Regions from separate parts of the Allobosea sp. OAE752 genome, predicted to be linked through region 1. Evidence: predicted binding sites of a transcription regulator. Region 1 holds the regulator's gene; each other region holds the start of a gene.

Region 1 (7,762 bases):
TGAGGATGTGGCGCCGGCCTTCACGCCAAAGCGTGCATGACAACCGGCGCGCGCCCTGTAACATGGCTTCGCCGGGCGGTTAAGCGTTCAATGCGCAACCGTAAGGCAGGGGCTGGGAAGGGGGATGGCGCGGCAACCTGCATCGCCGGAGCGCCGGAGCGCGCTGAGGGCCGTCGCCGGCATCCTGCCGGCGCGCCTGCCGCCTGTCGCACTGGGAAGCCTGCCGCTGGCCGAGCGCCTCCAGGCGCTGCGGGACTGGCTGGCTGCGTCGCTGGCGCAGGAGGCCGAGCGCCGCCGCCCGTTCCTCTGGCTGCCCGTGGCGATGGGCTTCGGCATCCTGCTCTATTTCGCCGCCGATCGGGAACCCGCACTCTGGGCGCCGCTCGCGGGCTTCGTCCTGTCCGGCGGCCTCGCTGTCGCACTGCGTCTGCGACCCGCCGCTGCCGCAGTCTGCATCGCCTTCGCCGCGGCCTTCGCCGGCTTCGCGGCAGGCGTCTGGCGCACGGCCGATATCGCCGCGCCGATGCTGGAGCGGCCGCGCATCGGCAAGATCACCGGCTTCGTCGAGAGCGTCGAGGCGCGCGATGCCGGCGCCCGCCTCGTCCTGGTGGTGACGGACATCGCCGGCGTGCCGCCCGAGAGCCGGCCGAAGCGCGTGCGCGTCAACATTCGCAGCGGCACGGTCGCGCCCGGCGACCATATCGCCGGCACCGCGCGGCTCCTGCCACCACCGGGGCCGGCCCGCGCCGGAGGCTATGATTTCGGGCGCGACGCCTTCTTCCGCGGAATCGGCGCCGTCGGCAGCATCGCCGGCAAGATCGCACTCGTCCCGGCGCCGCATCCCCTGCCATGGCGCCTCGCGCTCGACGTGGAGATCGACAAGGCGCGCAACGTCCTGACGCAGCGCATCGCCAGCGTCGGCGGCGGGCAAGGCGGGGCGGTCGCGGCCGCGCTCGTCACCGGCAAGCGCGGCCTCATCACCGAGGCGTCGAACAACGATCTGCGCGCCGCCGGTATCTATCATATCGTCTCGATCTCCGGCCTGCACATGGTGCTTGCAGCCGGGACGATCTTCTGGCTCGTGCGGGCTCTGCTGGCGCTGTCGCAGACGCTGGCGCTCGGCTGGCCGGTGAAGAAGATCGCGGCGATCGCGGCGATGATCGGCGCCACCGCCTATTGCATCTTCTCCGGCAGCGACGTCGCGACGGAACGTTCGCTCATCATGACGCTGGTCATGCTCGGCGCGATCCTCGTCGACCGGGCGGCGCTCAGCATGCGCAATCTCGCGCTCGCCGCGATCATCGTGCTGCTGCGCGAGCCCGAGGCCCTGCTCGGACCGAGCTTCCAGATGTCCTTCGGTGCGGTCGCGGCGCTGGTCGCTTTCGCCGAGCGCTGGGAGAAGCGCGACCGGTCTAAGCCGCCGACGGCCTTGCCCTGGCCCTTGGGCACGCTCTGGACGGCCTCGCTCGGCATCGTGGTGACGACGCTCCTCGCCACGGCCGCGACGGCGCCCTTCGGCGCCTATCATTTCCAGACTTTCAATCCCTTCGGCCTGCTCGGCAATGCGATGGCGCTGCCCTTCGTCTCGCTCTTCGTGATGCCGGCGGCGGTGTTCGGCGTGCTGGCCTACCCCTTCGGTCTGGACTGGCCGGCCTGGGCGCTGATGGGGCTCGCTTCCGACATCGTGCTGAAAGTCGCGCATTGGGTCGCCACCATCGACCATTCGACCATGACGGTGGTGGCCTTCGGCCCGGCCGTGCTGCTCTCCTTTGCCGCCTCGCTGCTCTGGATCACGCTCTGGACCACGGGGCTGCGCTGGCTGGCGGCGCTGCCGCTCATCCTCGGCGTCGCCTTCGCCGCGAGGCCGGAGCGGCCCGAGATCCTGATCGAGCGTGACGGCTCCGGCATCGCCGTGCGCGGCAGCGACGGCCGCCTCGCCATCGCCGGCCGGCCGAGCCGCTTCGTCCTGCAGCAATGGCTCGCTTCCGATGGCGACAGCCGCGCGCCGGACGACGCGACCCTGCGTGCCGGTATCGCCTGCGACGCCAATGCCTGCATCGTCCGAACCGCCGACGGGCGCAGCATCTCCTATGCCCGGGATCGGATCGCCATCATCGAGGATTGCCGCCGCGCCGATCTCGTCGTCACCAACATTCCCTGGAGCGCGCCTTGCGAAGCCAGGCTCGTCGATCGGATGGCGCTGTCGCGGGACGGCGCGACCTCGCTCTACCGCGCCGCCTTCGGCTGGCGCAGCCATTCCTCGGAAAACGCCGTCGCAGACCGGCCCTGGAGCCGCCGCAAGCCTTCCGAATCCGCAGCTCGGCCCAGCGCGCCGGCCCCCGCTGCGACACGGGCCTCTGCTGCTCCGGAGGTCGCGTCGGACGAGACCGAGTTCGCTCAGTAGCGGCGCAGCAGGTTGACCAGCCGGCCCTGGATCTTGACGCGGTCGGGGCCCAGGACGCGTGTCTCATAGGCCGGATTGGCCGCTTCGAGCGCGATCGAGGAGCCACGCCGGCGCAGACGCTTCAGCGTCGCCTCTTCCTCGTCGATCAGCGCGACGATGATGTCGCCGGTGTTTGCCGTGTCCTGCTTGCGGATGATGACGGTGTCGCCGTCGAGGATGCCGGCCTCGACCATCGAATCGCCGCGTACCTCCAGCGCATAATGCTCGCCCGAACCCAGCATGTCGGGCGGCAGCGAAACCGTATGGCTGCGGCTCTGGATCGCCGAGATCGGCGTGCCGGCGGCGATGCGGCCCATCACGGGAATCGCGACCGGGGAGCGTGCATCGTCATCGGCCGGGGCAGGGCGCGGCTTGGCGAGAGAGGGCTGCGAGCCGAGGCCGCCCTGCACGACGGCTGGGTTGAAGCGGCGCGGCTGCGGGCCAGCGAGCCCGTCCGGCATCTTGATGACTTCGAGGGCCCGCGCCCGATTGGGCAGGCGGCGGATGAAGCCGCGCTCCTCAAGCGCCATGATCAGCCGGTGGATGCCCGATTTGGAGCGCAGGTCGAGCGCATCCTTCATCTCGTCGAAGGAGGGGGGCACGCCGCTTTCGCGCAAGCGTTCCTGGATGAAGCGCAGGAGTTCGTGTTGCTTGCGTGTCAGCATGATCCCCGCCGGTGCCCCCGCGATACAGATTCGAAACAAAGCCAGAACACTATAACTGTTCGCCTTGTGTTCCGCAAGCGACTGCTACCGCAGCGGCAGAATGCGGCAGATATCGCCTTTGTGAGCCGGCTCTGCATGCGCCGGTCGGATCGTCAGGGCCTTGGCGCGCGCCAGGGTGCCCAGCATCGAGGAATCCTGCCTGTCGAAGGGCGTCGCCACCCAACCGGCCGGCGTCAGGGCAAGATCGGAGCGAAGATAGTCCTCGCGCTCATCATTAGCCGGCATATCTTTTCCGAGAATCGCCAGAATACTGCGGTCGCGATCGGGGTCGTCCATACCCAGCAGCGCCTCGATCAGCGGCAGCAGGAAGAGATGGCCGCAGACGATCGACGAGACCGGATTGCCGGGCAGCCCGAGCACCACCATGCGGCCAAGCCGGCCGGTCATCATCGGCTTGCCCGGTCGCATCGCGATCTTCCAGAAGCCGAGGCTCATGCCGGCCCGCTTCAGCGCCTCCTGCACGAGGTCGTGCTCGCCGACCGAGGCGCCGCCGAGGGTGATCAGCACGTCGGCCTCCGCGGCACGGGCGGCGGCGATCCGCGCCGCGAGGTCGTCGTGATCGTCGCGGGCGATACCGAGGTCGAGCGCCTCGCCGCCGGCCTTTTCCACCAGCGCCATCAGCGAGAAGGAGTTCGAGGCGACGATCTGGTCCGGCCCGGTCGGCTCGCCCGGCGCCACCAATTCGTCGCCGGTGGCGAGGATGGCGACGCGCGGCTTGCAGCGTACCGGCAATTGCGGATGCCCCATCGCGGCGGCGAGCCCGAGCGCGGCGCTGTCGAGCATGCGCCCGGCCGTCAGCGGCACGTCGCCGTCACGGAAATCGAGCCCGGCCACCCTGACGAACTGGCCCTTATGGGCCGGCACGCGCACCGTGATGGTTTCGCTGCCGACGCCATCGGCATTCTCCTGCATGAGGACGCTGTCGGCGCCCTCCGGCATCGGCGCGCCGGTGAAGATCCGCACAGCCTCGCCCGGACGGACGTCGCCATCGAAACGCCGCCCCGCCGCGGATTCGCCGATGACGCGGAGTTGCTTGCCGGCTTCCATGTCGGCGGCGCGGACGGCATAGCCGTCCATGGCGGAGTTGGCGAAAGGCGGCTGGGTGCGCAGCGCCTTCACATCGGCCGCGAGCACGCGCCAGGCGCAGCGCGCCAGGGGCTGCATCTCGCTGCCCGTCGGCCCCGGAACGCTGTCGAGCAGGGCCTTGAGCGCGACGGGAACCGGGGTGAGAGCCATGTCAGAGCGCCTTGGCGTCGTAATCGCCGGATTGTCCGCCGGATTTGTGCAGCAGGCGGATGCCTTCGATCCGCATCGCCCGGTCGACGGCCTTGACCATGTCGTAGACGGTCAGGCAGGCGACGGAGACGGCGGTCAGCGCCTCCATCTCGACGCCGGTCTGGCCCTTCATCTTGACCTCGGCGCGGACGCGCACGCCGGGCAGGGCCTCGTCCAGTTCGAGATCGACAGCGATCTTGCTCAGCAGCAGCGGGTGGCAGAGCGGGATCAGTTCATGGGTGCGCTTGGCCGCCATGATGCCGGCGAGCCGGGCTGTGCCGAGCACATCGCCTTTCTTGGCGTTGCCGTCGCGCACGATCGCGATGGTTTCAGGCGCCATCACGACGCAGCCTTCGGCGATGGCGATGCGCCCGGTCTCGGCCTTGTCGCCGACATCGACCATATGCGCGGCGCCTTGCGCGTCGAGATGGCTGAGCCGGCTCACGCCGCGTTCTCGCGCGCCTTGCCGGTGAGCAGCAGCGCAGTCGCGGCCGCGACATCGGCCTGCCGCATCAGGCTTTCGCCGACGAGGAAGGTTTCGACGCCGACCTTGCCGAGACGCCGGATGTCGGCGTGGGTGAAGATGCCGCTCTCGCTGATGACGATGCGGTCGGACGGCACGCGCGGCGCCAGCCGCTCGGTCACGGCGAGATCGACGTTGAAGCTGCGCAGGTCGCGGTTGTTGATGCCGAGCAGCCGGCTTTCGAGCTTGAGCGCCCGGTCGAGCTCGGCATCGTCATGGATCTCGACGAGGGCATCCATGCCGAGCTCGCGCGCCGTGTCGTTGAGCACCCGGGCGGTGGCGTCGTCGACGCCGGCCATGATGATCAGGATGCAATCGGCGCCCCAGGCGCGGGCCTCGAAGACCTGATAGGGGTCGTAGAGAAAATCCTTGCGCAGCCCCGGCAGGCCGCAGGCCTCGCGCGCTTGCGTCAGGAATTCCGGCTGGCCCTGGAAGGAGGGCGCGTCGGTCAGCACCGAGATGCAGGCCGCGCCGCCCGCCGCATAGGCGCGTGCCAGCGCCGGCGGATCGAAATCGGCGCGGATCAGCCCCTTGGACGGGCTCGCCTTCTTGATCTCGGCGATGAGCGCCGGCGTCCCGGCTGCAACCTTGGCGGCGAGAGCGTCGGCAAAGCCACGCGGCATGCCGGCGCCGCGCGCGCGGCGCTCGATCTCCGCTTGTGGGATCGCAGCCTTGGCGGCGGCGATCTCCTGGCGCTTATAGGCTTCGATCTTCGCGAGGATGTCGGTCATGGCCAGCCTCCTCAGCCGTTCGAGACGGCGATGAGCTTCGCGAGCGTCGCCTTGGCCTTGCCGGAATCGAGCGCGGCCGTGGCCTGGGCGAAGCCGTCCTTCAGATCCCCCGCCTTGCCGGCGATGAGCAGTCCCGCCGCCGCATTGAAGGCCGCGATGTCGCGGAAGGCGGTCTTCTCGCCGCCAAGCACGGCATTGAGGGCTGCGGCGTTCTGCTCGGGCGTGCCGCCGCGCAGATCCTCGGGCTTGGCGAGGGCGAGACCGATATCGGCCGGGCTGATAGAGAAGCTCTCGATCTTGCCGTTCTCCAGCGAAACGACGCGGGTCGGACCGGTGGTGGTGATCTCGTCGAGCCCATCCGAGCCGTGCACGGCCCAGACGCGGGTCGAGCCGAGCGTGGCCAGCACCTTGACCATCGGTTCCAGCCAGGTCTCGGAGAAGGCCCCGACGAGCTGGCGCTTGACGCCGGCCGGGTTGGAGAGCGGGCCGAGCAGGTTGAAGATCGTGCGCGTGCCGAGCTCGGTGCGCACCGGCGCGACATGGCGCATCGAGGCGTGATGCGTCGGCGCGAACATGAAGCCGACGCCGGCCTCGCGGATGCAGCGTTCCGTGCCGGCCGGGTCGAGCCCGACCTTGACGCCGAGCGCGGTCAGCACGTCCGCCGCGCCCGAACGTGACGACGCCGCGCGGTTGCCGTGCTTGGCGACAGGCACGCCGCAAGCGGCGGTGATGATCGAGGCCAGCGTCGAGACATTGTAGGAGCCCGACGAATCGCCGCCGGTGCCGACGATGTCGATGGCATCGGCCGGGGCCTTCACCGGCATCATCTTGCCGCGCATGGCGCCGACGGCGCCGGCGATCTCGTCGATCGTCTCGCCGCGCACGCGCAGCGCCATCAGGAAGGCGGCGGATTGCGCGTTCGTCACTTCGCCTGAAAGAATCGTGTCGAAGGCGTCGCGCGCCTCCTCTCGCGAGAGGCTCGCACCGGTGGCGACCTTGGCGATGAAGGGTTTGAAATCGTCCATGGAAACTCTGCGGAAATCAGGCGGATGGGGACAGGGCGGCAGCTTCGTGCTCGCTGCGCCATCGCTGGGCGAGATCGAGGAAGTTCCGCAGGATCGTGGCGCCATGCTCGGAGGCGATGCTCTCCGGATGGAACTGGACGCCGTGGATCGGCAATTCGCGATGCGACAGCGCCATGATCAGCCCGTCATCGGTCTCCGCCTCGATGTCGAAGACCGCGGGGCAGGTTGCCCGGTCGACGACCAGCGAGTGATAGCGCGTCGCCTGCAGCGGGCCGTTGATGCCACGGAACAGGCCGCGCGACCGGTGCTTGATCGCTGAGACCTTGCCGTGCATGGGTAGGGCTGCCCGCACGACATCGCCGCCGAAAGCCTGTCCCATCGCCTGCAGGCCCAGGCAGACGCCGAAGATCGGCTTCACGCCGGCGCCCTCGCGCACGAGATCGAGGCAGATGCCGGCTTCGTTGGGCGTGCAGGGGCCAGGCGAGAGCACGATCGCGTCGTGCTCGCCATTGAGCGCCTCTTCGACCGTGAGCGCGTCGTTACGCCAGACATCGACCTCGGCGCCCAGCCCACCGATCAGGTGGACCAGGTTCCAGGTGAAGCTGTCGTAGTTGTCGATCAACAGAACGCGCATGGCCGGACCTGTGAATGCGGCTTGAGGTCATGCACGTTCGGGGGCGGGGTGGTCAAGTTTTGCGCGGGGCGCGGACGAGGTTCCAAGTCGGCGGGCAAGCTTCCGAGCCCTCATCCTGAGGAGCCATTCCCTTGGGAATGGCGTCTCGCGGCGCTCATCAGGATGAGGGCTCGGCTTTTTGAAGTCAGCTCAGACCGCAGGCGGGTTGAGGCGCGCGAAACCTTCCTGTCGACGATAGGGGGAATAGGGATAGGGCGCAGGGCGCTCGCTGACGGCGTCCAGCCTCGCGACCTGCTCCGGCGTCAGGTTCCAGCCCACGGCGCCGAGATTGTCGCGCAATTGCTGCTCGTTGCGGGCGCCGATGATGACCGAGGACACGGTCGGCCGTTGCAGCAGCCAGTTGAGC
Region 2 (7,762 bases), on a different contig from region 1:
AAGGTCCGCAAAGATGCCTATGGTCCAGGCATGGATCGGCGATACCCCGGTCGCGTCATGGCGCTCGACTGTATTGAGAGTTCTCGGTGCCCCAGATCTTTCAGATAAAGTTTAAGGCTGTTCTAATGTCCCCTTCGGAAAAGTGACGACGTTTACTTGCAAATACGCGTATTCACGTTGGGGATGAGCGTTCAGGTTGTGTAGGCGGGCCTCTGTCTCGCCTTCGGCGGACATCCGGGGCAGGCGGCGCGTTGACTTTGGGGTCCTTTAGCGTCGTCGGCCGGATCCGCCCCGCCTGACAGGGAGCGCGCTACTCCGCGGCCCGCTTCAGTTCGAGCCCCTTTGCGAAGGGCAGCTTCGGCTCGCTCTTCTCGTCGTCGAAATCGAGCGCGCCGATCCTCTCGGCGCGGCTGGTGACCTTGCCGGCCGAGGTCTTGATCTGGCCGACATCCTCCTGCGCCTGCCGGAAATGCGTGTCGAGCTTGTCGACGCGCTCGCCAAGGCGCCTGACATCGTCGAGCAGCTTGCCAACCTCGGTCTGGATGACCTGCGCCTCCTCGCGCATCCGCGCATCGCGCACCAGCGACTGCATGAGCTGGATCGCCAGCGCCAGCAGCGAGGGCGAGACGATCATCACGCGGGCCCGGTGCGCCCGCTGCACGACATCGTCGAAATATTCGTGCAGATCGGCATAGATCGATTCCGACGGCACGAAGAGCAGCGCGATATCCTGCGTCTCGCCGGGCAGGAAATAGCGCTCGGCGATGTCCTTCACGTGCACGCCGACATCGCTGCGGACGCGCTGGCCCGCGATCTTCTTCGCCTCCTCGCCGCGCGCCTCGCGCAGCATCGTGAAGCTCTCCAGCGGGAACTTGGCATCGATCACGAGGCCGCGCCCGTCGCCCGGCAGCGTGACGAGGCAGTCGGGCCGGCGTCCGTTCGAGAGCTGCGGCTGGAAGGCGAAGAAGGCGGCGGGCAGACCGTCGCGGATGATCGCTTCCATCCGGCCCTGGCCATAGGCGCCGCGCGCCTGCTTGTTGGAGAGCACGTCCTTCAGCGTCACCACTTCCGAGGTGAGGTCGGTCAGGTTCTTCTGCGCGCTGTCGATCACCGCCAGCCGCTCCTGCAGCTTGCCGAGGCTTTCGGTGGTCTGGCGGACGCTCTGCTCGAGTCCCTGGCCGACCTTTTGGCCGAGGCCGTCCATCCGCTCGGCCATCAACCTTGCGAGGTCGCCCTGCCGGGTCGAGAGGATCTCGGCCATCGACTGCATCCGGCCGGCGAGCTCGGCCTGCTGCCGGTTCATCTCCGCGACCTTGTCGTCCATCTCGCGGGCGCGTTCGGCGGCCATCGCAGCCTCGATCGCGCGGCTTCTGCCGCCGCGCCAGGCCGCCAACGCCGTCATCAGCAGCAATGCGAGACTCAACCCGCCGAAGCCGAGTGCGGCCTCCGCCCAGGTCACGGGGCGTTCCAGCAAGGTGAAGGCGATCGCGTTCATGCGGGAAGCCTAGCCGATTCGGCTCGGGATGGCGAACGAAAGCGGAACGGTTTGACCGCCCGCCCACAAATGCTTATGTCCCGGGCTCAACAGCCCTTTTCTCTCGGAACCACATGCCCATTCGTCCGCTCGTCATCCTGCCCGACGCCCAGCTTCGCCTTGCCTCGAAGCCGGTCGAGGCCGTCACGCCGGAAATCAAGGCGCTGGTCGCGGACATGTTCGAGACCATGTACGACGCGCCGGGCATCGGTCTCGCCGCGATCCAGATCGGCGTGCCGCTGCGCGTCGTGACGATGGATCTGTCGAAGCCGGAGGCGAAGGAGGGCGAGGAGCCGGAACCGAGGAAGCCGCAGGTCTTCATCAACCCGGAGGTCACCTGGTTCTCGGAAGAGACCAATGTGTACGAAGAGGGCTGCCTTTCGATTCCCGAATATTACGAGGAGGTCGAGCGCCCGGCCGAGGTCAAGGTTCGCTACATGGATCTCGACGGCAAGACTCACGAGATCGCGGCGGATGGCCTGCTCGCCACCTGCCTGCAGCACGAGATCGATCATCTCAACGGTGTGCTCTTCATCGATCATCTCTCGCGGCTGAAGCGCGAGCGTGTGACCAAGAAATTCGCCAAGGCCGCCAAGCGCTCAGCGGCATAATCACTGCTGCGTCATTCCGGACGAGCCGCGAAGCGGCGCCGATCCGGAATCCATCGAAGGGCTCCGGCGTGCCGGCATGGCTTCCGGGTCTCCGCGGAGTTTATCCTTGGGCCGATCGAAGATCGGACCCGGGGGCTATGCCCGGAATGACGGGGAAGATTTTAAGGTAAGGTCGAGCGTATGAGCTTGCGCGTCATCTTCATGGGCACGCCCGATTTCGCCGTGCCGGTCCTGACCGAGATCGTCGGGCAGGGGCATGAGGTCGTCTCCTGCTACACCCGAGCTCCGGCCCAGGCCGGCCGTGGGCTGGAGCTGCGGCCCTCGCCGGTACACAGGGCAGCGGAGCGCTTCGGCATTCCGGTCTTCACGCCCGCGACCCTGAAAACGGCCGAGCAGGCCGAGCTGATCGCCTCGCATGAAGCCGATGTCGCGGTCGTCGTCGCCTATGGCATGATGCTGCCCCAGGCGATCCTCGATCTGCCGGAACTGGGTTGCCTCAACCTGCATGCCTCGCTGCTGCCGCGCTGGCGCGGCGCCGCGCCGATCCAGCGCGCCATCATAGCCGGCGACGCCGAGAGCGGCGTCTGCGTGATGAAGATGGAGGCCGGGCTCGACACAGGCCCGGTCGGCATGGTCGAGACGCTCGCCATCGGCCCCGACATGACGGCCGGCGAATTGCACGATGGGCTCAGCCGCCTCGGCGCCGACCTGATGGTGCGGGCGCTCGCGGCGCTCGGGCGCGGCGGGCTGCAGTTCACGCCGCAGCCGGAGGAGGGCGTGACCTACGCCGCCAAGATCGCCAATGCCGAGGCGAAGCTGAGCTGGAGCCGGCCGGCCCGGCAGGTGCACGACCTCGTGCGCGGCCTGTCGCCCTTTCCGGGCGCCTTCGCCGAGATCGATCTCGGCAAGGGGCCGGAGCGTCTCAAGGTGCTCCGTTCGGCGCTTGCCGGCGGCGCGGCCGAGCCCGGCACGCTGCTCGACGACGAGGGCACGGTCGCCTGCGCGGAAGGGGCGGTGAAGCTCCTTCAGGTCCAGCGCGCCGGCAAGGCGCCGATGAGCGGGGCGGAATTCCTGCGCGGCGCCCGGCTCGGGGCCGGCGACAAGCTTTGATGAAGCGGTTTTCCACGCGGTCATCCCGGGGGCCGTTTGTCCGGGCTGACGGTGCGAGGATGAATGTGCGGCAAGGAACCGAAGGCTGATGCCGCGCTACAAGCTCGTCATCGAATATGACGGCACGCCGTTCTCGGGCTGGCAGCGCCAGGCGAGCGACCCGTCCGTGCAGCAGAGCGTCGAGGAGGCGGTGGAGGCCTTTTGCGGCCATGCCGTGCGCCTGCATTGCGCCGGGCGCACCGATGCCGGCGTCCACGCCACCCATCAGGTCGCCCATGTCGATCTCGACAAGGACTGGCGCACCGATGTCGTGCGCGACGCCACCAACGCCCGGCTGAAGGCGCGGGTGCCGGTCAGCGTGCTCTGCGCCGAGATCGTGCCGGATGATTTCGATGCCCGCATCTCGGCGAAGCGCCGCTACTACATCTATCGCATCCTCGATCGGCGGGCGCCGCCGGCGCTCGACCGTGGCCGGGTCTGGCACGTCCCGGTGAAGCTCGACCACGAGGCGATGGACCGTGCCGCCAAGGCCCTGCTCGGCAAGCACGACTTCACCACCTTCCGCGCCGCCGAATGCCAGGCCAACAGCCCGATCCGGACGCTGGACCGGCTCGACGTCCGGCGCGAGGGCAGCGAGATCGTAGTCTACGCCCATGCCCGCTCCTTCCTGCATCATCAGATCCGCTCCATCGTCGGCAGCCTGAAGATGGTCGGCGCCGGGCGCTGGCCGGAGGGGAAGATGGGTGCGGTACTGGCGGCGCGCGATCGTTCGCAATGTGCGGCGCTGGCGCCGTCCTGCGGGCTCTATCTGGCCGGGGTGGACTACTGATGTCTTCGCCGGCAGCCCGGCTCGACCCGAGCATCTCGTGACGTCGAGGCTCGGATCGCTCACGCGGCATGAGGCTCTCGGGTCGGGGCCGAGAACCACGTCGCGGCCTTAGATCAGGCCGAAGGCCCGGACCACCCCGTAATCCAGCACCACGCTGGCGATGACCAGCGGCAGCGCGATGCCGTTGCCGGCGCCGAAGGCGGCGCGCGCCACGCAATAGCGCAGCCTGAGCACGATCGCGGCGAAGAAGGCCGATTGCACCAGCGCGAGCGTGGCGGGCGCCCAGCCGACAGCGTAGACCGCGGCCGGCACGGCCATCAGGCTGGCGGAGACGATGCCGGCCCAGTTCCAGGCGATCACGAAGCTGGTAAAGCGCGGTGCCTGCGCCAGCTCCGGCCGGATCAGGATCAGGAAGGCCGGCACGACCAGGATGGCCAGCGACAGCGCCCCGACGACGGCAAGCGCGAGCCCGGGCGCGCCGAACAGGCCGCCGGCATTGCTGAGCCCGGTCGCCAGCCGCATGGCCGCGAGCATCGCAACCGTCGCGGGCAGCATCAGCGCGAAGGCGAGAAAGGAGCGCCAGAAGCCGTCACGGCTGAGATCGAGCTCGGGGAGCGCATCCGCGCCCTTCGTCATCAGGCGCCAGGAGCCGCGCAGCGAACGCGCGACGTCATCGGCATCGAGCCTCATCGCGAACCTCATCATGTGGTCTTAGACTTTCGTCTAAGCCAATAATGAGGCGCTTTGCCGGCAGGTCAAGCCTTATGTTGCGTTGCAAAATAAGTGGCGAGCAGCCGATGCGTGATCCGCTCGAGAGCGACCAGGTCCGAAACAGCGACGCATTCGTCGATCTGGTGCATCGTCTTGCCGACGACACCATACTCGACCACCGGGCAATAGCTCTTGATGAAACGGGCGTCCGAGGTGCCGCCGGTCGTCGAGAGCGCCGGGCGCTTGCCGGTCTCGGCCTCGACCGCATCCGCGACCATCGCGACGAAGGGGCCGGGCTCGGTCAGGAAGGCGACCGAATTCGTCGGCCGGAAGGTCACCGCGAAGCGCACCGTATTGCCGGCCGCCTCGCGCAAACGGTGCTCGATCTCGTTGGCGAGCGTCTCCGGCGTCCAGGTATCGTTGAAGCGGATGTTGAAGACGGCCTTCGCCTGTGCCGGGATGATGTTCGTCGCGGGATTGCCGACATCGAGCGTCGTCACCTCGAGATTGCTCGGGTCGAAATGCTGGGTGCCCTGGTCGAGCGGCGTCGCATCGAGCGCCGCCAGCAGGCGGACCATGCCGCGGATCGGATTATCGGCGAGATGCGGATAGCCGACATGGCCCTGGATGCCACTCACCGTCAGCTCGCCGGTCAGCGAGCCGCGCCGGCCGATCTTGATCATGTCGCTCATCGCGGCCGGATTGGTCGGCTCGCCGAGGAGGCAGTGGTCGAAGCGCTCGCCGCGTCCATGCGCCCATTCGAGCAGCTTGACCGTGCCGTTGACCGCCGGTCCCTCCTCGTCGCCGGTGACGAGGAAGGCGATCGAGCCCGGCGCGTCCGGATTCTCGCGCCGATAGCGGATCGCGGCCGCGACCATGGCGGCGAGCCCGCCCTTCATGTCGCAGGCGCCGCGCCCGTAGAGGACGCCGTCCTGGATCTCCGCTCCGAAGGGCGCGCGGCTCCAGGCGGCCTCGTCGCCGACCGGCACGACATCGGTATGCCCGGCGATGACGAAGACCGGGGCCTCGCTGCCGATCCGCGCGTAGAAATTCTCGATATCCGGCATGCCCGGCTCGCTGAAGACCGGGCGATGCACGCCATAGCCTTCCGCCGACAGGACCGCGGCGAGCAGCGAGAGCGCGCCGCCTTCGGCCGGCGTCACGGAGGGGCAGCGCACCAGCGCCTGCGTCAGCGCGACCGGATCGGTGGGATCGAAATCGAGCGAGGGAAGGGCGGCTGTGGAGTCGGCGGTCATTCCGCCGCTTTAGCACCCAGCACGACAGTCGCAAGCCCGGTTTCGTCCTGATGCGCGGAAGGCATCAGGCCGAGATCGATGAAGGCGACGACCCAGGCGATGGTGCCGATCGCTTCCAGCGATGGCCGCCAGCCGAACGGAACATGAGGAAGCATCAGCTCCGGCATGACGATTGCGCAGATCAGCAGGATGCCGAACAGGGAAGAGCCGCCGCGATCCTTGGCGCGCTTGGCGGCCAGCGCACACCAGGGAAACAGGGCGAAGGACTTGGCGAAGGCGATGATGGCCGCCGCCGTGGCGGGAGCGGCCAGTTGCGGCGCGAGCCGCTGGATCACGAACAGCGAGAGCGCCACCGCCGCGGTGCCGAACCAGAAGGCCCGCAGGCCGATGCGGCCGTCGAGATCGGTGAAGAGGCGGATCAGGGGCATGTGTCGGGCTCCGTTGCCCTCTTGTCGCATGCTTGCGCCGCGGAATGAAGCTTATGGTGAATAAAAGGTTAACACCGGCCCAAATCCTTGTTCGGCCTCAGAAAAGGCTTGAACGGGGCGAGGCGGGCGGCTAGCTGCGGAAAGATATCGCGCAGGATCCGGGAGCGTCGTTCCCAGGCCGTCCTGCCGAATCGAGCGTGCGTTGACGTGCCGGCCGCCGCTGCCGGACGAGTGAGGTTGCGAGCATGACCATCCGTTTCCATCGCGGCGACCTGCCGGACGGCTACGACGCCGGTGCGAGCATCGCGATCGACACCGAGACGCTCGGCCTCAACCCGCATCGCGACCGGCTCTGCGTCGTGCAGCTTTCGCGTGGCGACGGCACCGCCGATGTCGTACAGATCCCGAAGAATCCGGGGCGGCCGAAGAATCTGGTCCGCCTGCTGGAGGATCCGGCGGTGCTGAAGCTCTTCCACTTCGCCCGTTTCGACGTTGCCGTGCTGCGTCACGCCTTCGGCGTGGTCACCACCCCGGTCTACTGCACCAAGATCGCCTCGAAGCTGACCCGCACCTATACCGACCGTCACGGGCTGAAGGATCTCGTGCGCGAGTTGCTCGGGGTCGAATTGTCGAAGCAGCAGCAATCCTCCGACTGGGGGGCGGATACGTTGAGCGAAGCCCAGCTCGCCTATGCGGCCTCCGATGTGCTGCATCTCCACGCGCTGCATCAGAAGCTCGACGCGATGCTGGCGCGGGAAGGGCGCGCTGACCTCGCGAAAGCGTGTTTCGACTTCCTGCCCTACCGTGCCGAGCTTGATCTCGCCGGCTGGGCGGAGACGGACATCTTCGCTCACACTTGACAATTTCTAAGGCTTTCTGCGTCAGTCTGCGCGCGAGCGGGGGTCTTGTCCCGCTCCTTCCGACAGGGCGGGCAGCGCGGGGGCGCGATGCAGTTCGTCCGGCGACACGAAAAAGCCGTGAGCGACTGCCATTGCGCGGGGCATGACTGTGGCAATGACCTTCAATAACCCGACGGGCGGGCTGTCGGCACATATGCTGCGCCGGCAGCGGGCCTTCAGCGCCGCGCAGCGGCACACCCGCCTCGTCCGCCTGCTGCGCCGCGCCATCCCGGTCGTGGCCGTCGTCTCGGTGCTCGGGCTGGTGATCGTGCCTTTCCTCAACCCGCTGGGTGGCAAGCTCGCGAATGTCTCGATCGGCGCGGTCGGCATCACCGGCGGCAAGGTCCGGATGGAGACGCCGAAGCTCTCCGGCTATCGCAAGGA
Region 3 (7,762 bases), on a different contig from region 1:
TGACCCGGCTTTTCGCCATCGCGGACGAATTGCCGGGCGCGCGGCCATTGATCCGCGAAAAGGTGCTGGCGCTGTTGCCGGCCGGCCGGCCCGGGGATTTCGCGCAGGCCCTGATGGACCTCGGCGCCACCATCTGCACCCCGCGCAACCCGGCCTGCGGGCTCTGCCCCTGGCGCGAGCCCTGCCGGGCGCGGATCGAAGGCACGCAGGAGAGCTTCCCGCGCAAGGCGAAGAAGAAGGCGGGGCAGACGCGCTATGGCGCCGCCTTCGTGCTGACCCGCGCCGATGGTGCGATCCTTTTGCGCACGCGACCGGCCAAGGGCCTGCTCGGCGGCATGGCCGAAGTGCCGACAAGCGAATGGCGTGCCGATTACGAGCTCGACGGGGCCGCGCAGGACGCCCCGCTGCCGCTGCGCTGGACGGAAGTGCCGCAGCCCGTCCGGCACGTCTTCACGCATTTTCCGCTGGAGCTGACGGTCTTCACCGGGGCCGTGCCGGCGAAGACCCCGGCGCCTGCGGGCATGCGCTTCACGCCGCTGGGCCGGCTCGCCGAAGAGCCTCTGTCGGGCGTGATGGTTAAGGTGCTGGCCGCCGCCGGCGTGAAGGTCACCGGCCTCAGCGCGTGACCGCCACCACGGAGCCGGTGCCGATCATCACGCCGCCTGCGGCGCGGTTCATCCTTTTCACGGCGGCCGGCGTGCGCAGCCAGCGCCGCGCCCGGCCGGCGAGCAGGACATGTCCACCGATCACCACCGCCTCGACCAGCAGGATGACGCCGGCCAGCACCGCCACCTGCGAGAGCGTCAGCTGCGGGCCGACCACATGCGGCAACAGTGCCAGATAGAACAGCGGCATCTTGGGGTTGCCGAGATTGAGCGCGACCCCCGTCAGGAAGACCGGCACGAGCGCGCGCCGCTCCGTCTCCCCGCCGGGACCCGGCAGAACCGGATCGGCGCGCCAGAGCATGATTCCCATCACCACGAGATAGGCCGCTCCGACATAGCGAAGGACCGTCATCGCGGTGCCCATCTCGGCAGCCAGCAGCGACAGGCCGAAGGCGGCGAGGATCAGGAAGATCAGGATTCCGGCCACGGTGCCCAGACCATAGGCGAGGCCCGAAGCCGCTCCATGCGAGAGCGTGCGTGCCACGATCGTCATATTGTCGGGGCCCGGGCTTGCCGCGAAGACGAAGAACGCTGCGCCAAAGGCCGCGAGGGTGCCGAGATCGAGTGTGACGGGGTCCATGAGCGGTCTCCTGCCGGTAGGGCAGGGTTAAGCATGAACCGTGCCGGCGATCGGCTCAGGCCGCCGCCATCTGCGCCCTGATCTCGCCGCGCAGCATGTCGAGCAGCATCAGCTTGCCCTCGCGCTCGACATGCCAGAAGGTCCAGCCATTGCAGCTCGGCAGGCCCTGCACCAGCGCGCCGACCTTGTGGATCGAGCCGATGGCGGGGCCGACCGACAGCGTGCCGTCGGCGCGGATGACGGCGCTGTGGCGGCGTTTGTCGTCGATGACGGTCTCGCCCGCCTTGACCAGCCCGGCCTCGACCAGGCTGAGGAAGGGCACGCGCGGCTCGCTGCGCTTCGACGGCGCGGTGGCGAAGGCTTCAGGCGGCAGCGGCTTCACCGCCGCGATGCGCTCGCGCGCAGCCTTCGCATAGACGGCTTCGCGCTCGAGCCCGATGAAATGGCGGCCCAGCGCCTTGGCGACGGCACCGGTCGTGCCGGTGCCGAAGAAGGGATCGAGCACGACGTCGCCGGGATTGGAAGCCGAGAGCAGCACGCGGGCAAGCAGCGCCTCGGGCTTCTGCGTCGGATGCACCTTCGCGCCGTCGGCGCCCTTCAGGCGCTCGTCGCCGGTGCAGAGCGGCAGATACCAGTCCGAGCGCATCTGAAGGTCGTCATTGCCGCCCTTCAGCGCCTCATAGTGGAAGGTGTATTTCGATTGCTCGCCGCGCGCCGCCCAGATCAGCGTCTCATGCGCGTTGGTGAAGCGCCGGCCGCGGAAATTCGGCATCGGGTTGGCCTTGCGCCAGACGATGTCGTTCAGCATCCAGAAGCCGAGATCCTGCAGGATCGCGCCGACGCGGAAGATGTTGTGATAGCTGCCGATGACCCAGAGCGCGCCATCGGGCTTCAGCACCCGCCGCGCCGCCGCGAGCCAGGCTTTGGTGAAGGCGTCGTATTCGGCGAAGGAGGCGAACTTGTCCCAGTCGTCGTCGACGGCGTCGACGAGGCTGTCGTCGGGCCGGCGCAGATCGCCGCCGAGCTGGAGATTATAGGGCGGATCGGCGAAGACGAGATCGACGCTCCCCGGCGGCAGGGCATTCATCGCCGCGACGCAGTCGCCGACGATGACCTGATCCAGCGGCAATGCCGCAGGAATGCCGCCCTGTTCGAGGAGGTTATGATCGTGAAGGCCCTTGGCCTTCATCCGAGCCCCCAGCGCTGGCCGTCCGGTACGCGAAACCTGAATCCGGACGGGAGCGCTGGCGGTCCCGGTACGCGAGATACCCATGACGCCAAGACCGTTACGCAACTTCAACGAGGGCGATACTGGCGAGTCAGGGTAAAGGCCGGGTTTCCGGTTTGAAAAAAATGCGTCCCATTCTGGGGCTGCAGTTTTTGCCTAGGCCATTGGCAAGAAAGAGAAATTCGTAAACGCACGTTAACCTGCGGACCTCCCGTTGGGGCAGGGGGTGGCGGCTTCGATGGGCTTGCGGCCTGCGGCCAACGTCATGCCCGGGCCTGAACCGGGCATCTCCTGCCGAAGGAGGTTCTGGCGCCTTTTTTGCCTGAGATTCTCGGGCCTGCGCTTCGCCTGAGGATGACGCCTGGCGATCCCTACCGGAACCAGACGCCCTTCACGGGCGCGAAGGAATAACGGTGCTCGGGGCAGGGGCCGTGCTCGGCGATCGCCTTGCGGTGCTGCGGCGTCGCGTAGCCGACATGTCCGGAGAAGCCATAGGCCGGATAGCGCCGGCACAGCCGCGCCATCATCCGGTCCCGCGTCACCTTGGCGACGATCGAGGCGGCCGCGATGGAAGCCACTGCCCCGTCGCCCTGGATGATCGCCTCGCAGGAACAGGCCAGCACCGGCGGATCGTTGCCGTCGACCAGGACATGCAGCGGCGCCAGCGGCAGCGCCGCCACGGCCCGGCGCATCGCGAGCAGCGTCGCCTGCCGGATGTTGACGGCGTCGATCTCGACCGCGGTGGCGCTGGCGACGGAAACCGCGAGCGCCCGCTCCATGATCTCCGCGAAGAGCTCCTCGCGCAGGGGTGCCGGCAGCTTCTTCGAATCGTCGAGCCCGGCCGGCACGCGCTCGGGATCGAGAATCACCGCAGCCGCCACCACCGGCCCGGCGAGCGGCCCGCGCCCGACCTCGTCGATGCCGGCCAGCGGCCAGCGGCCGTCGGCGATGGCAAGCGTTTCGCGGGTGAAGTCTGCAGGCATGGCGGGCTTATGCAACAGAGTCCGATTCGGAGCCAGAGCGACGTGAGCGCACGCCCTCCGTCATGCGCGGGCGCAACCCGAGCATCTCTCGCCGCAGGGGGCTCTGGAATCCTCTCGGGCGAGAGATTCTCGGGTCGGCGCTTCGCTTCGCCCGAGAAGGAGGGCTTCATTCAGTAGGCCGGCACTGCTCGCGCGTCAGAACAAGCTCAACTGCGCCTTCTCCTTCTCCGGCTTGACGAACAAATCCGTACGCAGCCGCCTGCGCGCTGTGTTGAAGCCGATGCGCTCGGCCGCCATCTCGAAGCGCCGGCCGATCATCCAGGCATAGGGGCCGGAACCGACCATGCGCTGGCCCCATTGCGAATCGTAATCCTTGCCGCCGCGCGTCGAGCGGATCAGCGACATCACATGGCGCAGCTTGTCCGGGTGATGGGTGAGCAGCCATTCCTGCACGATGTCGCGCACCTCCAGCGGCAGCCTGAGCAGCACGTAACCAGCCTCTTGCGCGCCCGCGGCCTTGGCAGCATCGAGGATGCGCTCGATCTCGTGCTCGTTGATCGCCGGGACGATCGGCGCCACCAGCACCGTGACCGGAATGCCGGCTTCCGAGAGCTTGCGGATCGTCTCCAGCCGCTTCGGCGGCGAGGCGGCGCGCGGCTCCATCCCACGCGCGACCTTCGGATCGAGCGTCGTCACCGAAAGCGCGACCTTGACGAGCCCCTTCGCCGCCATCGGCGCGAGGATGTCGATGTCGCGCTGCACCAGCGCCGATTTGGTGACGATGCCGACGGGATGGTTGAACTTTGCCAGCACCTCCAGCACCTGGCGCATGATGCGCAGCTTCTTCTCGATCGGCTGGTAAGGGTCGGTGTTGGTGCCGATGGCGATGGTGCGCGGCTGGTAGGAGGGAGCGGAGAGCTCCTTCTCCAGCAATTGCGCCGCATCGAGCTTGGCCGTCAGCTTGCTCTCGAAGTCGAGCCCTGGCGAAAGGCCGAGATAGGCATGGGTCGGCCGGGCGAAGCAGTAGACGCAGCCATGCTCGCAGCCGCGATAGGGATTGATCGAGCGGTCGAAGGAGATGTCCGGCGAGTCGTTGCGCGTGATGATGCTGCGCGCCTTCTCATAGGCGATCTCGGTCTTGAACGCCGGCAAGTCGCCGAGCGAGCCCCAGCCGTCATCTTCCGCGACGCGCTGTTCGGCCTCGTAGCGCCCGCCCGGATTGATCGTGGCGCCGCGCCCGCGCCGCCGCTCGGGATCGATGCTGCTGCCGACATGGGCGAGCGGATCGACAGGCGCGATTCGCACGGAGGCGGACACCGGCTCGCTACCCTGCCGCCGCAGCGGCAGGGCCGTCGGCATCGGCCGGGAAGTCGGTCTGGCCTGGGGCATGGCTGTTCCATCCTGCCGAACGCCGGGAATCGGCGTCCATCATTGGTCTCGAATGTGAACATAACGGGAACAAAAGGCAAGTGACAGGATTGCGACGTGTTGCGCTGCGCCATACACATTGCAGATGCTCACAGCCGTGATCCGTGCGCCCGGCTCGGCGCAAGCCATCGCCGCGACCTTCGCCGTGCTGATTCCGGCGGTGGCTGAGGGATTCCTTGGCCATGCCGTCGTCGTCGACACCGTCGGCGCGGACGGTCTCGCGCGCATCGCCGATGCGACGGGTGCGAGCTATCTGCGCGCGGGCAACGCCGAAGGCTGGCATCTTGGCGCCAAGGAAGCGCGCGGCGACTGGCTCCTGCTGCTCGATGCCGGCGACGTGCCGCAGCTCAATTGGGCGCAGGCGGTCGAACGGCACCTCCTGCTCGCGCCCGATGCGCCGGCGCTGCTGCCGCTGCGCGGCTTCGCCGCCTCCTTGCGCGAGCGCGCCGCGATCTCCTTCGGCGGCCGGCGGCTGCGTGCGGGCCTGATCGCGCCCAAGGGCGCGGTGCTCGCCGGCCGGCTCGGCCATGCGCCGCGGCGGCTGCAGACGGGGCGGGAGCGCGTGAGCGGATAGCTGGCCGTCGGGGCGAATGGCCCGGCAAGGCGGCTGCGCAGGAGCGCGAACGCATCAGCGATGTTCGAGATAGTCGCCCGTATAGTTCAGCAAGGCGCGCATGGCCTGGCGCGCGGCATCGGCGTCCTCGCGCTGGATGGCGGCGGCGACGGCGCCGTGATTGTCGAGGTTTCCCTCGAACACGGTCACAGTGAAATCGAAGATCGCGCTGAGCAGCGCGTCGATCGCGCCGTGAAGGCTTTGCAGGACGGGATTATGCGTGGCGTCCAGAACCGCCAGGTGAAAGGCCTTGTCGGCTGAGATCGCGCGGGCGGGATCGTGGCGGTCGCGGACCATGGCCGCATAGGCTGCGCTGATCGCGTCGCGCTGCACGTTGGTCGCGCGCGTGGCTGCGAGCGCGGCCGCTTCCGGCTCGATGATGCGGCGCGCCTCGGCGAAGGCGAGGAGATCGGCGCGGCTGATTCCGCTGGCGGCGATCCAGCCGATCAGGTCGCGGTCGAGCCAGCTCCATTCATGGCGCGGGCGCACATGCGTGCCGTGGCGCTGGCGCACGCTGACCAGCCCCTTTGCCGCCAGGATCCGGACGGCTTCCCGCACGACGCCCCGGCTGACCTGGAAGCGCGCTTCGAGAGCAGGTTCGGCGGCCAGCGCACCGCCCGGCGGCGGATTGCCGCCGACGATCTCGATGCCGAGGCTTTCGACCACGCTGCTGGTCCGGGCGGGCTTGCGGTTGGTCATGAGCCTCGAGCGATGCGGTTCGGAGGCTTCTTAGCCGCCGCCGTCCTGCGTCACAAGCAAGCGGGCTTCGTGTCCCGCATGCTTGCGGTCAAACATCATATGTTTTACATCGGATGTTTGAAGGGCCGCGGCGAGAAGATCGCGGTCACCAACACTCGGGAGGAGTTGGGCCATGGCCACCTTCGAAGGGACTGTGAATCGAGCGGAAACGATGCGGCGGGTCGGCTGGCGCCTGCTGCCCTTCCTGATGCTGCTTTATCTGATCGCCTATATCGACCGTTCGAACATTTCGGTGGCGGCGCTTCAGATGAATGCCGAGCTCGGCCTCACAGCCGAGATGTACGGCCGGGCGGCCGGCATCTTCTTCGCGACCTACATCCTGTTCGAAATTCCCAGCAACATGGTGCTGGCCCGTGTCGGTGCGCGCCGCTGGATCGCCCGGATCATGCTGAGCTGGGGCGTCATTGCCGCCGGCATGGCCTTCGTCACCAGCGCCAACCAGCTCTACGGCATGCGCCTGCTGCTCGGTGCAGCGGAAGCCGGCTTCACCCCCGGCGTGATCTATTACCTGGCGCGCTGGTTCCCGTCGCGCGAGCGCGCCAATGCCATGTCGTTCTTCTATATCGGTGCGGCGCTCGCCTCGGTGATCGGCCTGCCATTGTCGGGGTTGCTCCTCGGCCTCGACGGCTGGCACGGCATGGGGGGCTGGCGCTGGCTTTTCCTGATCGAAGGCATCCCGGCGGTGTTGCTGGCCTTCGTCACGCTCAAAGTCCTGACCGACCGGCCCGCGGATGCGGCCTGGCTCGCGCCGGCCGAGCGGGACTGGCTCGAAAAGACGCTGGCGCAGGAGCAGTCCGACACCCCGGTGTCGCATACGGCCGGGTGGCGTCAGGCCTTCACCAGCGGCAGGGTCTGGCTGCTGGCGCTGTTCTGGCTGCTGCAGGCCTTCGGCACCATCGGCATCACGCTGTTCCTGCCGCTGATCGTGAAGTCGGTATCGGGTCAGAGCAACATGACGGTCGGCCTGCTCTCGGCCGTGCCGTTTCTCGTCGCCTGCATCTTCATGTTCTTCAACGGGCGCCATTCGGATGCGAGCGGCGAGCGGGCGCTCCATCTTGGCCTGCCGCTGGTCCTGGCCGGTCTGGTTCTGGCGGTCGCCGTCCAGCTCGCGGGCCAGCCGACAGTGGCCTTTCTGCTGCTGGCCCTGTCGATCGGTCTCAACTGGGCCGCCATCCCGGTCTTCTGGGCGGTCACGACCGAATACGTCTCCGGCATCGCTGCCGCCGTCTCGATCGCGCTGATCAATGCGGTGGCGAACCTGGCCGGGCTGGGCCTCCCGCCGGTCATCGGCTGGATCAAGGACGCAACCGGCAATTTCAACGTCGCGCTCCTGGTCGTCGCCATCGCTCTGGTGATCGGCGGATTGCTGGGCATCGTCCTGGCTCCGCGCCGTCGGATGATCGATGCCGTGCAGGACGATGGGCTCGCACGGGCGGGACGGGGCACCCCATGATCCCGGCCGGCAAGACCGCAGCGCTGCATGGCATCCATGCCATCGCCTATGCG
Region 4 (7,762 bases), on a different contig from region 1:
GTGATGCTTCTCTCGCGTGAAGCCGATCGCGCGGGAGTCGATTTCAGCCAGTTTTTCCATCGTCGCGGCATTGTCGTCGATCGGGATGCTATCGAATGGAGGCTCCCGCAATCCCTCCATCACCCGCTCTCGCGCCGCGCGGAACAAATAGATCGGCATCTTTGGAAAAAGCCCATGCCGGATGTAGAGGCCCTGCGAGACCCTGTTAAAGGTGAAAGTGATCAGGGCCTTGTGAGCCACGTCCGATTTCCGGGCATGTTCCAAGCTGCGTTTCAATAGTTCATTCCCGATGCCACGACCCTGTTGGGCGGGATCGACGAATAGCTGGGCAAGAAACCACACATTCCCGCACACCCAACTCCAGACAAAACCGAGGATGTCATCGCCATCCTCCGCGATCCATAGGCCGTCAGGGTCGTCCCTGAGGGAGAACAGCTGAAAATTGGGCGCGCTCGGGGTCGCCATCAGACCGAAGCCATGGCGCGTGGTCAGATCGTTGATGCTGGCAACAACGAGGGCGTCTGCCGTCGCCAAATCCTGCGCTCGGGCGGGCCTGTAGACGAGTGACATCGGACAACTCCGTCAGAGCTATTCAAACAGGTCTTGGCATCCCGTGTCTGGCTAACAGAGCCAACAATATCGCGTCGCGTTGCCGTCCGGTTGGGAAAATTCATGGCGAGATCCGCTGTGGACTCGCTCCAGCGTCCTATGGGATCGCCGCGATTGGTCCGCAAAGGGTGGGACGCGGAAGCCGGTGCGTCCTGATTTTGCGAAAGGGAGCGAGCCTTTCGTCGGACGTGCTCTCCTGTCCGGAAGGCCTGAGCAGGAGGCCATGAAGCGGCGGATCGCCGGCGACCAGGCTTCGGCCAGCATGGGCTTTTTCGTTTGCGCCCTCGCGAGCGGTGAGTCCGCGGCAAGATTCGGAAACGAAATGGCCTTGGAAATGCCGGCTCGGCACCCAAAAAGCTGCACAGACCAGTTCTAGCAAGCAAGGCATGAACACAGGCTTTGCACTTGCCATGGGCGTCGTCGCCGGACTGCTGACAAATCTGTCGGCCGGGATCACCGTAGCCGGCCTCGTCTGGATGATGCTGATGGCGCTCCGCGAGGTCACACGCCAGTATTGAGACCCCGTAGAATGTGAGCCTTTGCGGAACGGGGACCGGGCCGCTTTGCGTTCCCGGAACGATCCGCACGAGCCGCAAACCACCGCATCAGGGTGGTCTCAGACGGGATTCATTCCACCTTGACGGGACGGCGGGCTAGAATGACGGGGCCGCTGACCGGCGCGTTCATCACATAGCGCAATTCATAGACGCCCGGCTGCTCCGGCGCCTCCAATGTCGCCTCGACATTCTCGGCCGGGAAGAAGCGCGGCCCATCGGCCTCGGCCGGGGCGCCGGGCTGCACCAGCACGACGCGATCCTGCTCGCCGTTCGGGCCGATGCCGCGCACCGGCAGCGCCTGGCTATGGCCGACGCGCTCGGAGGCGGCCAGGGTCGCGCTCGGCTCGGTCGTGACAAACGGCTGGCGCAGCAGGATTTGGGGCGCGCCGTCCTTCTCGACGGTCAGCCGCAATTCGTAAGCGCCGACGGCTCCGGGCGTCTGCAGGGAGGGAACGGTGGTCTTCGGCTGAAGGACGACGATCGCCTTCTCGGCCGGATCGTCCGGGCGGGCGATGGCGAGGCGTGCGCCCTGCGGCGCGTTGCTCAGGAAGACGCTGAGCGGGGCGCCGGCCATGATGCTGCGCGCCGCCGAGATCGCGGGCTGCGGCGGACGCGGGGCCGGCTTCTGCTGCTTCTGGGCTGATGCGACGGCCGGCCAAAGGCCGGCCGTGATCAGCACGACACGGCGGGAGAGGGCGCCTATGGCGGCACCGCTCTTCCGGGGCTGCATCAGCCCATCGCGGCCGCGACGGCGTCGAGCGCTTCCTGCGCCTTGCTGCCGTCCGGTCCGCCGGCCTGGGCCATGTCGCGGCGGCCGCCGCCGCCCTTGCCGCCGAGTTGCTCGGAGGCCGCGCGCACCAGCGCGACCGCATCGAAGCGCTCGGTCAGGTCGGGCGTGACGCCGACGACGACGCCGGCCTTCCCGTCATCGGCGACGCCGACGATGGCGACGACGCCGGAGCCGACGCGCGCCTTGGCCTCGTCTGCGAGGCTCTTGAGGTCCTTCATCTCAATGCCGGTGACGGCCCGCGCCAGGAGCTTGGCGCCGGCGATTTCCTGGATCGGTTCTTCGGCTGCGCCGCCGCCGCCCATGGCGAGCTTCTTGCGGGCCTCGGTCAATTCACGGTCGAGCTTGCGGCGCTCCTCGATCAGCGCGGCCAGACGGTTTCCGGCCTCCGAGGCCGGGACCTTGAGCAGGCTCGCGAGCCCATCGAGCAGGCGCGATTCCTCGTTGAGGCGCAGGCGTGCGCCATTGCCGGTCATGGCTTCGAGACGGCGGACACCCGCCGCCACCGCGCCTTCGCCGACAATGCTGACGAGGCCGATGTCGCCGGTGCGCGCCGCATGGGTGCCGCCGCAGAGCTCGACCGAATAGGCCTTGCCGGCCGGGTTTGTGCCCATCGCGACGACGCGGACCTCGTCGCCGTATTTCTCGCCGAAGAGGGCGCGCGCGCCCGATTCGATCGCCTCGTCGACGCTCATCAGCCGGGTCGTGACCGGTTCGTTCTTCAGCACGATCGCATTGGCGATCTCCTCGACCTCGCGCAATTCCTCGGCGCTGATGGGCTTGGGATGCGAGAAGTCGAAGCGCAGCCGGTCGGGCGAGACCAGCGAGCCCTTCTGCGCGACATGGTCGCCGAGGACGAGGCGAAGCGCCTCGTGCAGCAGATGCGTCGCCGAATGGTTGGCGCGGATCGCGGTGCGGCGCTCATGATCGACGATCAGCTCGACGGCAGCGCCGAGCTTCAATTCGCCTTCCTTGACCGTGACGCTATGGGCGAAGACGTCGCCGAGCTTCTTCTGGACGTCGGAGATCTCGACGACCGTGCCCGGCGCCTTGACCACGCCGGCATCGCCGACCTGGCCGCCGGACTCGCCGTAGAACGGCGTCTGGTTGACCAGCATGAAGCCGCTCTCGCCGGCCTTGAGGGACTGGACCTCGGTATTGTCGCGGATCAGCGCGGTGACCACGCCCTCGGCAATCTCGGTGTCGTAGCCGAGGAACTCGGTCGCGCCGAGCCTGTCGCGCAGCGGGTACCAGAGCGTCTCGGTCGCGGCCTCGCCGGAGCCGGACCAGGCGGCGCGCGCCTTGGCCTTCTGCTGCTGCATGGCGGCGTCGAAGCCCTCGACATCGACCGTGATCTCGCGAGCGCGCAGCGCGTCCTGCGTCAGGTCGAGCGGGAAGCCGTAGGTGTCGTAGAGCGTGAACGCGACGTCGCCCTTGAGGCTCTGGCCGGCGGTCAGGTCCCTGGAGGCGTCGTCGAGCAGCGAGAGGCCGCGCGCCAGCGTGGTGCGGAAACGGGTTTCCTCCAGCTTCAGCGTCTCGGTGATCAGCGCCTCGGCGCGGACGAGCTCGGGATAGGCCCGGCCCATCTCGCGGGTCAGCACCGGTACGATCCTGTGCAGCAGCGGCTCCTTGGCGCCGAGGAGCTGCGCGTGCCGCATGCCGCGGCGCATGATCCGGCGCAGCACATAGCCGCGGCCCTCATTGGAGGGCAGCACGCCGTCGGCGATCAGGAAGGCAGAGCAGCGCAGATGGTCGGCGATGACGCGGTGGCTCGCCTTCATCGGCCCGTCGGCGGGGACCGAGGTCAGGTCGGCGATGGCGCCGATCAGGGCCCGGAACAGGTCGATATTGTAGTTGTCATGCGTGCCCTGGAGCACGGCCGCGACGCGCTCCAGCCCCATGCCGGTGTCGATCGAGGGGCGGGGCAGGTCGGTCCTGATGCCGCCCGCGGCCTCCTCGTATTGCATGAAGACGAGGTTCCAGATCTCGATGAAGCGATCGCCATCCTCCTCGGGCGAGCCGGGCGGGCCGCCCCAGATATGGTCGCCATGGTCGTAGAAGATCTCGGAGCAGGGGCCGCAGGGGCCGGTGTCGCCCATGCGCCAGAAATTGGCGGACGTCGGGATGCGGATGATCTTGTCGTCGGTCAGGCCGGCGATCTTCTTCCAGAGGGCATGCGCCTCGTCGTCCTCGGAATAGACGGTGACGAGGAGCTTGTCCTTGGGCAGCTCGAACTCGCGCGTGACCAGCGTCCAGGCGTGGGTGATCGCCTGTTCCTTGAAATAGTCGCCGAAGGAGAAGTTCCCCAGCATCTCGAAGAAGGTGTGGTGGCGGGCGGTGTAGCCGACATTGTCGAGGTCGTTGTGCTTGCCGCCGGCACGCACGCATTTCTGCGCCGTGGTGGCGCGGGAATAAGGACGCTTCTCCTGGCCGGTGAAGACGTTCTTGAACTGCACCATGCCCGAATTGGCGAACATCAGCGTCGGGTCGTTGCGCGGCACGAGCGGGCTCGACGGCACGACCTCGTGGCCCTGAGACTTGAAGTAGTCGAGGAAGGTCGACCGGATATCGTTGACGCCGCTCATCGGTTCTTGCGCTTTTCAACACGGGCAGGGCCGGGCTGGCGCCCGGCGGGAACGACCGGTTCTAGTCAGGCCGCTCGCGCCTGTCCAGAAAGCTCGTTGCAGCGCACCGCGCGCAAGGTCTTATCGGCAAACGAAAACGGGCGGCCCGAAGGCCGCCCGCTTGATGGAACGTCATTCTCGGGCGGAGCGAAGCCCAGACTCGAGAAGCTCTCTCAGGATAGGTCGCCTCATTCGGCCTGAGCGGCTCGGGTCAAGCCCGAGCATGACGGCATTGGTTGTCTCAGGCTTCGCCTTCGTCGAGATCGTCCGCGGTCGGGTCCGCCTGATCGAGGATGCGCTCGGCGACCAGCCCGGAATTCTGGCGGATCGTGGCCTCGATCTTGGCGGCCATGTCCGGATTTCCCTTCAGGAAGGTCTTGGCGTTCTCGCGGCCCTGGCCGAGGCGCTGGCTGTCGAAGGAGAACCAGGCGCCCGACTTCTCGACCATGCCGGCCTTGACGCCGAGGTCGATCAGTTCGCCGACCTTCGAGATGCCCTCGCCGAACATGATGTCGAACTCGACCTGCTTGAAGGGCGGCGCGACCTTGTTCTTGACGACCTTGACGCGGACCTGATTGCCGGTCGCCTCGTCGCGCTCCTTCAGCGTCGAGACGCGGCGGATGTCGAGGCGTACCGAGGCATAGAATTTGAGCGCGTTGCCGCCGGTGGTGGTCTCCGGGCTACCGTACATCACGCCGATCTTCATGCGGATCTGATTGATGAAGATCACCATGCAGTTCGAGCGCGAGATCGAGGCGGTGAGCTTGCGCAGCGCCTGGCTCATCAGGCGGGCCTGCAGGCCGGGCTGGACATCGCCCATCTCGCCCTCGATCTCGGCGCGGGGTGTGAGCGCGGCGACCGAGTCGACCACGAGCACGTCGATGGCACCGGAGCGCACGAGGGTATCGGTGATCTCGAGCGCCTGCTCGCCGGTGTCGGGCTGGGAGATCAGCAGGTCGTCGAGATTGACGCCGAGCTTGCGGGCATAGACCGGGTCGAGCGCATGCTCGGCATCGACGAAGGCGCAGACGCCGCCCTTCTTCTGGGCTTCGGCGATGGTATGCAGCGCCAGCGTGGTCTTGCCCGAGGATTCCGGCCCGTAGATCTCGATGACGCGCCCCCTGGGCAAGCCGCCGACGCCGAGCGCGATGTCGAGCCCAAGCGAACCCGTGGAGATCGTCTCGATCTCGATCGAAGGCGAGTTCTTGCCGAGCCGCATGATCGAGCCCTTGCCGAAGGCGCGTTCGATCTGGGAGAGCGCCGCATCGAGCGCCTTGGCCTTGTCCATCGAGGAGCCTTCCACGAGCTTGAGATTTGCCTGATTCACGGTTCGGGCTCCTTATGGCAGGGCTGCAGAGACATCTCAATGCGTCTTGACAGGAGAATGGTCACGCTTTGTTCCTGTCGGCAAGTTCTTTTTTTGTTCCCGTTGCGGGTATGGTGACAGGAGATGTCATGAGCCCGCTCTGACCAAGGGGACAAATGGGCGATCCGCGCGGCAACCGGACATTGGGAGATCGCCCGGATCCGGTCGCTTCTCGCTCCTGCCGCCCAAGCCTCGAAGCCGTGGCCGGAGGACGACGCTTACAAGCCTGCGGGCCACTGGCCATAAACTCGCCCTTAACCTTGATCGGGCATTTCCTCGGACCAGTGAGTGGCTTCGCGCGGGCTGTACCTGCTGCGGCGCGAGGGTGGCAAACCATGCGGCTGATCGTCGGCACAATCATCGTCTTCGTCTGCGTCTTCGGTAGCTACGCGGCGATGGGCGGCCACCTCGAGGTCCTCTGGCAGCCCTTCGAGTTTGTCATCATCCTCGGTGCAGCGATCGGTGCCTTCGTCATCGGCAACCCCGCGCCGGTGCTCAAGGCCGTGCCCGCCATGCTCGGCTCGCTCATGAAGGGCGCCAAGTACAAGCAGGAATGCTACGTCGAACTGCTGGGGATGCAGTATTCCTTGTACAAGCTCGTGAAGCAGAAGGGCATGCTCGCGGTCGAGCAGCACATTGAAAATCCGAGCGAATCGACGCTGTTCAACGCCTTCCCGACTTTTGCGGCGAACCATCACGCGGTCGAGTTCGTCTGCGACTACATGCGCATGTTGACGATGGGCGCCAACAACGTCCACGAGATGGACGCTCTCATGGACGAGGAACTGGAGACGCACCACCAGGAGCAGGAGCGTGTCGTTGCGGCCATGCAGTCGCTTGCCGACGGAACTCCGGCGCTCGGCATCGTCGCCGCCGTGCTCGGGGTGATCAAGACGATGGGGGCGATCACCGAGCCGCCGGAGGTGCTGGGACATCTGATCGGCGGCGCGCTCGTCGGCACCTTCTTCGGCGTCTTCGTCGCCTACGGCTTCTTCGGGCCCATGGCGCAGTCGCTCAAGGGCATCTATGAGGCGGAAGCCAAATACTACCTTTCGCTCAAGGCGGGTCTGCTCGCCCATATCGCCGGCCAGCCGCCGGTGATGGCGGTCGAATTTGCCCGCAAGGCTCTGATGAGCGACGTCCGCCCGACCTTCAGCGAAGTGGAAGCGGCGACCGCCGGCCTGCCCGCCTAGATCTGACACAATCTCCAGCAGGCACTCGATGACCAAGCCCGTCCAGCCGATCATCATCAAGAAGGTCAAGAAGGCCGCTCATGCGCATCATGGCGGCGCCTGGAAGATCGCTTATGCGGACTTCGTGACCGCCATGATGGCGTTCTTCCTGCTGATGTGGCTGATCAGCATGACGACGCAGGAGCAGAAGATCGGCCTGGCGGAATACTTCGCGCCAGCGGCTGCGAGTCTTTCAACCAGTGGCGCTGGCAGCGTCCTGATGGGCAGTGCCCTGGACAAGGCCGGCAACAGGTCGTCGGTGCCCCGCGACGCCGCGAGGGGTACGACCGGGCAGGACGACAAAGCGCGTCCGACCAATTCGGGCCACGCCAGCGACCGCGAGGCGAACCGCCCGTCTGCCGGCGTGCAAGCCAATTACAGCGCCATCGCCAGCCTTCGGCAGGCGATCCAGAGCATGCCCGAAATTGCCGAGCTGTCGCGCAACATCGTGATCGAGCCGACCAAGGAGGGGTTGAACGTTTCCCTCGTGGATGAGAACGGCCGCGCCATGTTCCCCGAGGGCTCGGTCCAGCCCTACCAGCACACCCGTCTCGTGCTGGAGGCGCTCGCGCCCACCCTGCGCCGGA

The links. Region 1 encodes LexA, which represses DNA repair genes until DNA is damaged. Its sites were predicted from a motif close to TGTTCNNNNTGTGTTCNG; they were not measured.
Region 2: GGC47_RS04795 (DNA recombination protein RmuC) is a predicted target of LexA. The motif match lies at 1,527-1,544, and genes of this name have one in related genera.
Region 3: GGC47_RS03250 (PA0069 family radical SAM protein) is a predicted target of LexA. The motif match lies at 4,900-4,917, and genes of this name have one in related genera.
Region 4: recA (recombinase RecA) is a predicted target of LexA. The motif match lies at 5,988-6,005, and genes of this name have one in related genera.

What each region holds. Positions count from the first base shown of each region.
Region 1 covers NZ_JBNPXO010000005.1:176,915-184,676, reverse strand. The annotation lists gene GGC47_RS14950 (ComEC/Rec2 family competence protein) at 125-2,404, shown strand; gene lexA (transcriptional repressor LexA) at 2,398-3,108, opposite strand; gene GGC47_RS14940 (molybdopterin molybdotransferase MoeA) at 3,193-4,404, opposite strand; gene moaC (cyclic pyranopterin monophosphate synthase MoaC) at 4,406-4,888, opposite strand; gene trpC (indole-3-glycerol phosphate synthase TrpC) at 4,885-5,697, opposite strand; gene trpD (anthranilate phosphoribosyltransferase) at 5,709-6,722, opposite strand; gene GGC47_RS14920 (anthranilate synthase component II) at 6,739-7,356, opposite strand; gene GGC47_RS14915 (aldo/keto reductase) at 7,546-7,762, opposite strand, start outside.
Region 2 covers NZ_JBNPXO010000001.1:1,018,417-1,026,178, reverse strand. The annotation lists gene GGC47_RS04795 (DNA recombination protein RmuC) at 311-1,495, opposite strand; gene def (peptide deformylase) at 1,609-2,145, shown strand; gene fmt (methionyl-tRNA formyltransferase) at 2,326-3,255, shown strand; gene truA (tRNA pseudouridine(38-40) synthase TruA) at 3,344-4,084, shown strand; gene GGC47_RS04775 (hypothetical protein) at 4,193-4,774, opposite strand; gene dapE (succinyl-diaminopimelate desuccinylase) at 4,840-6,051, opposite strand; gene GGC47_RS04765 (DUF805 domain-containing protein) at 6,048-6,479, opposite strand; gene GGC47_RS04760 (ribonuclease D) at 6,725-7,339, shown strand; gene lptC (LPS export ABC transporter periplasmic protein LptC) at 7,494-7,762, shown strand, end outside.
Region 3 covers NZ_JBNPXO010000001.1:693,135-700,896, reverse strand. The annotation lists gene mutY (A/G-specific adenine glycosylase) at 1-626, shown strand, start outside; gene GGC47_RS03265 (LysE family translocator) at 616-1,245, opposite strand; gene GGC47_RS03260 (site-specific DNA-methyltransferase) at 1,301-2,518, opposite strand; gene GGC47_RS03255 (ribonuclease HII) at 2,845-3,456, opposite strand; gene GGC47_RS03250 (PA0069 family radical SAM protein) at 3,652-4,815, opposite strand; gene GGC47_RS03245 (glycosyltransferase family A protein) at 4,982-5,458, shown strand; gene GGC47_RS03240 (FadR/GntR family transcriptional regulator) at 5,513-6,196, opposite strand; gene GGC47_RS03235 (hypothetical protein) at 6,227-6,370, opposite strand; gene GGC47_RS03230 (MFS transporter) at 6,369-7,709, shown strand; gene GGC47_RS03225 (dihydrodipicolinate synthase family protein) at 7,706-7,762, shown strand, end outside.
Region 4 covers NZ_JBNPXO010000002.1:585,206-592,967, forward strand. The annotation lists gene GGC47_RS07685 (GNAT family N-acetyltransferase) at 1-570, opposite strand, end outside; gene GGC47_RS07690 (hypothetical protein) at 996-1,127, shown strand; gene GGC47_RS07695 (hypothetical protein) at 1,237-1,896, opposite strand; gene alaS (alanine--tRNA ligase) at 1,896-4,538, opposite strand; gene recA (recombinase RecA) at 4,819-5,865, opposite strand; gene motA (flagellar motor stator protein MotA) at 6,060-7,136, shown strand; gene GGC47_RS07715 (flagellar motor protein MotB) at 7,165-7,762, shown strand, end outside.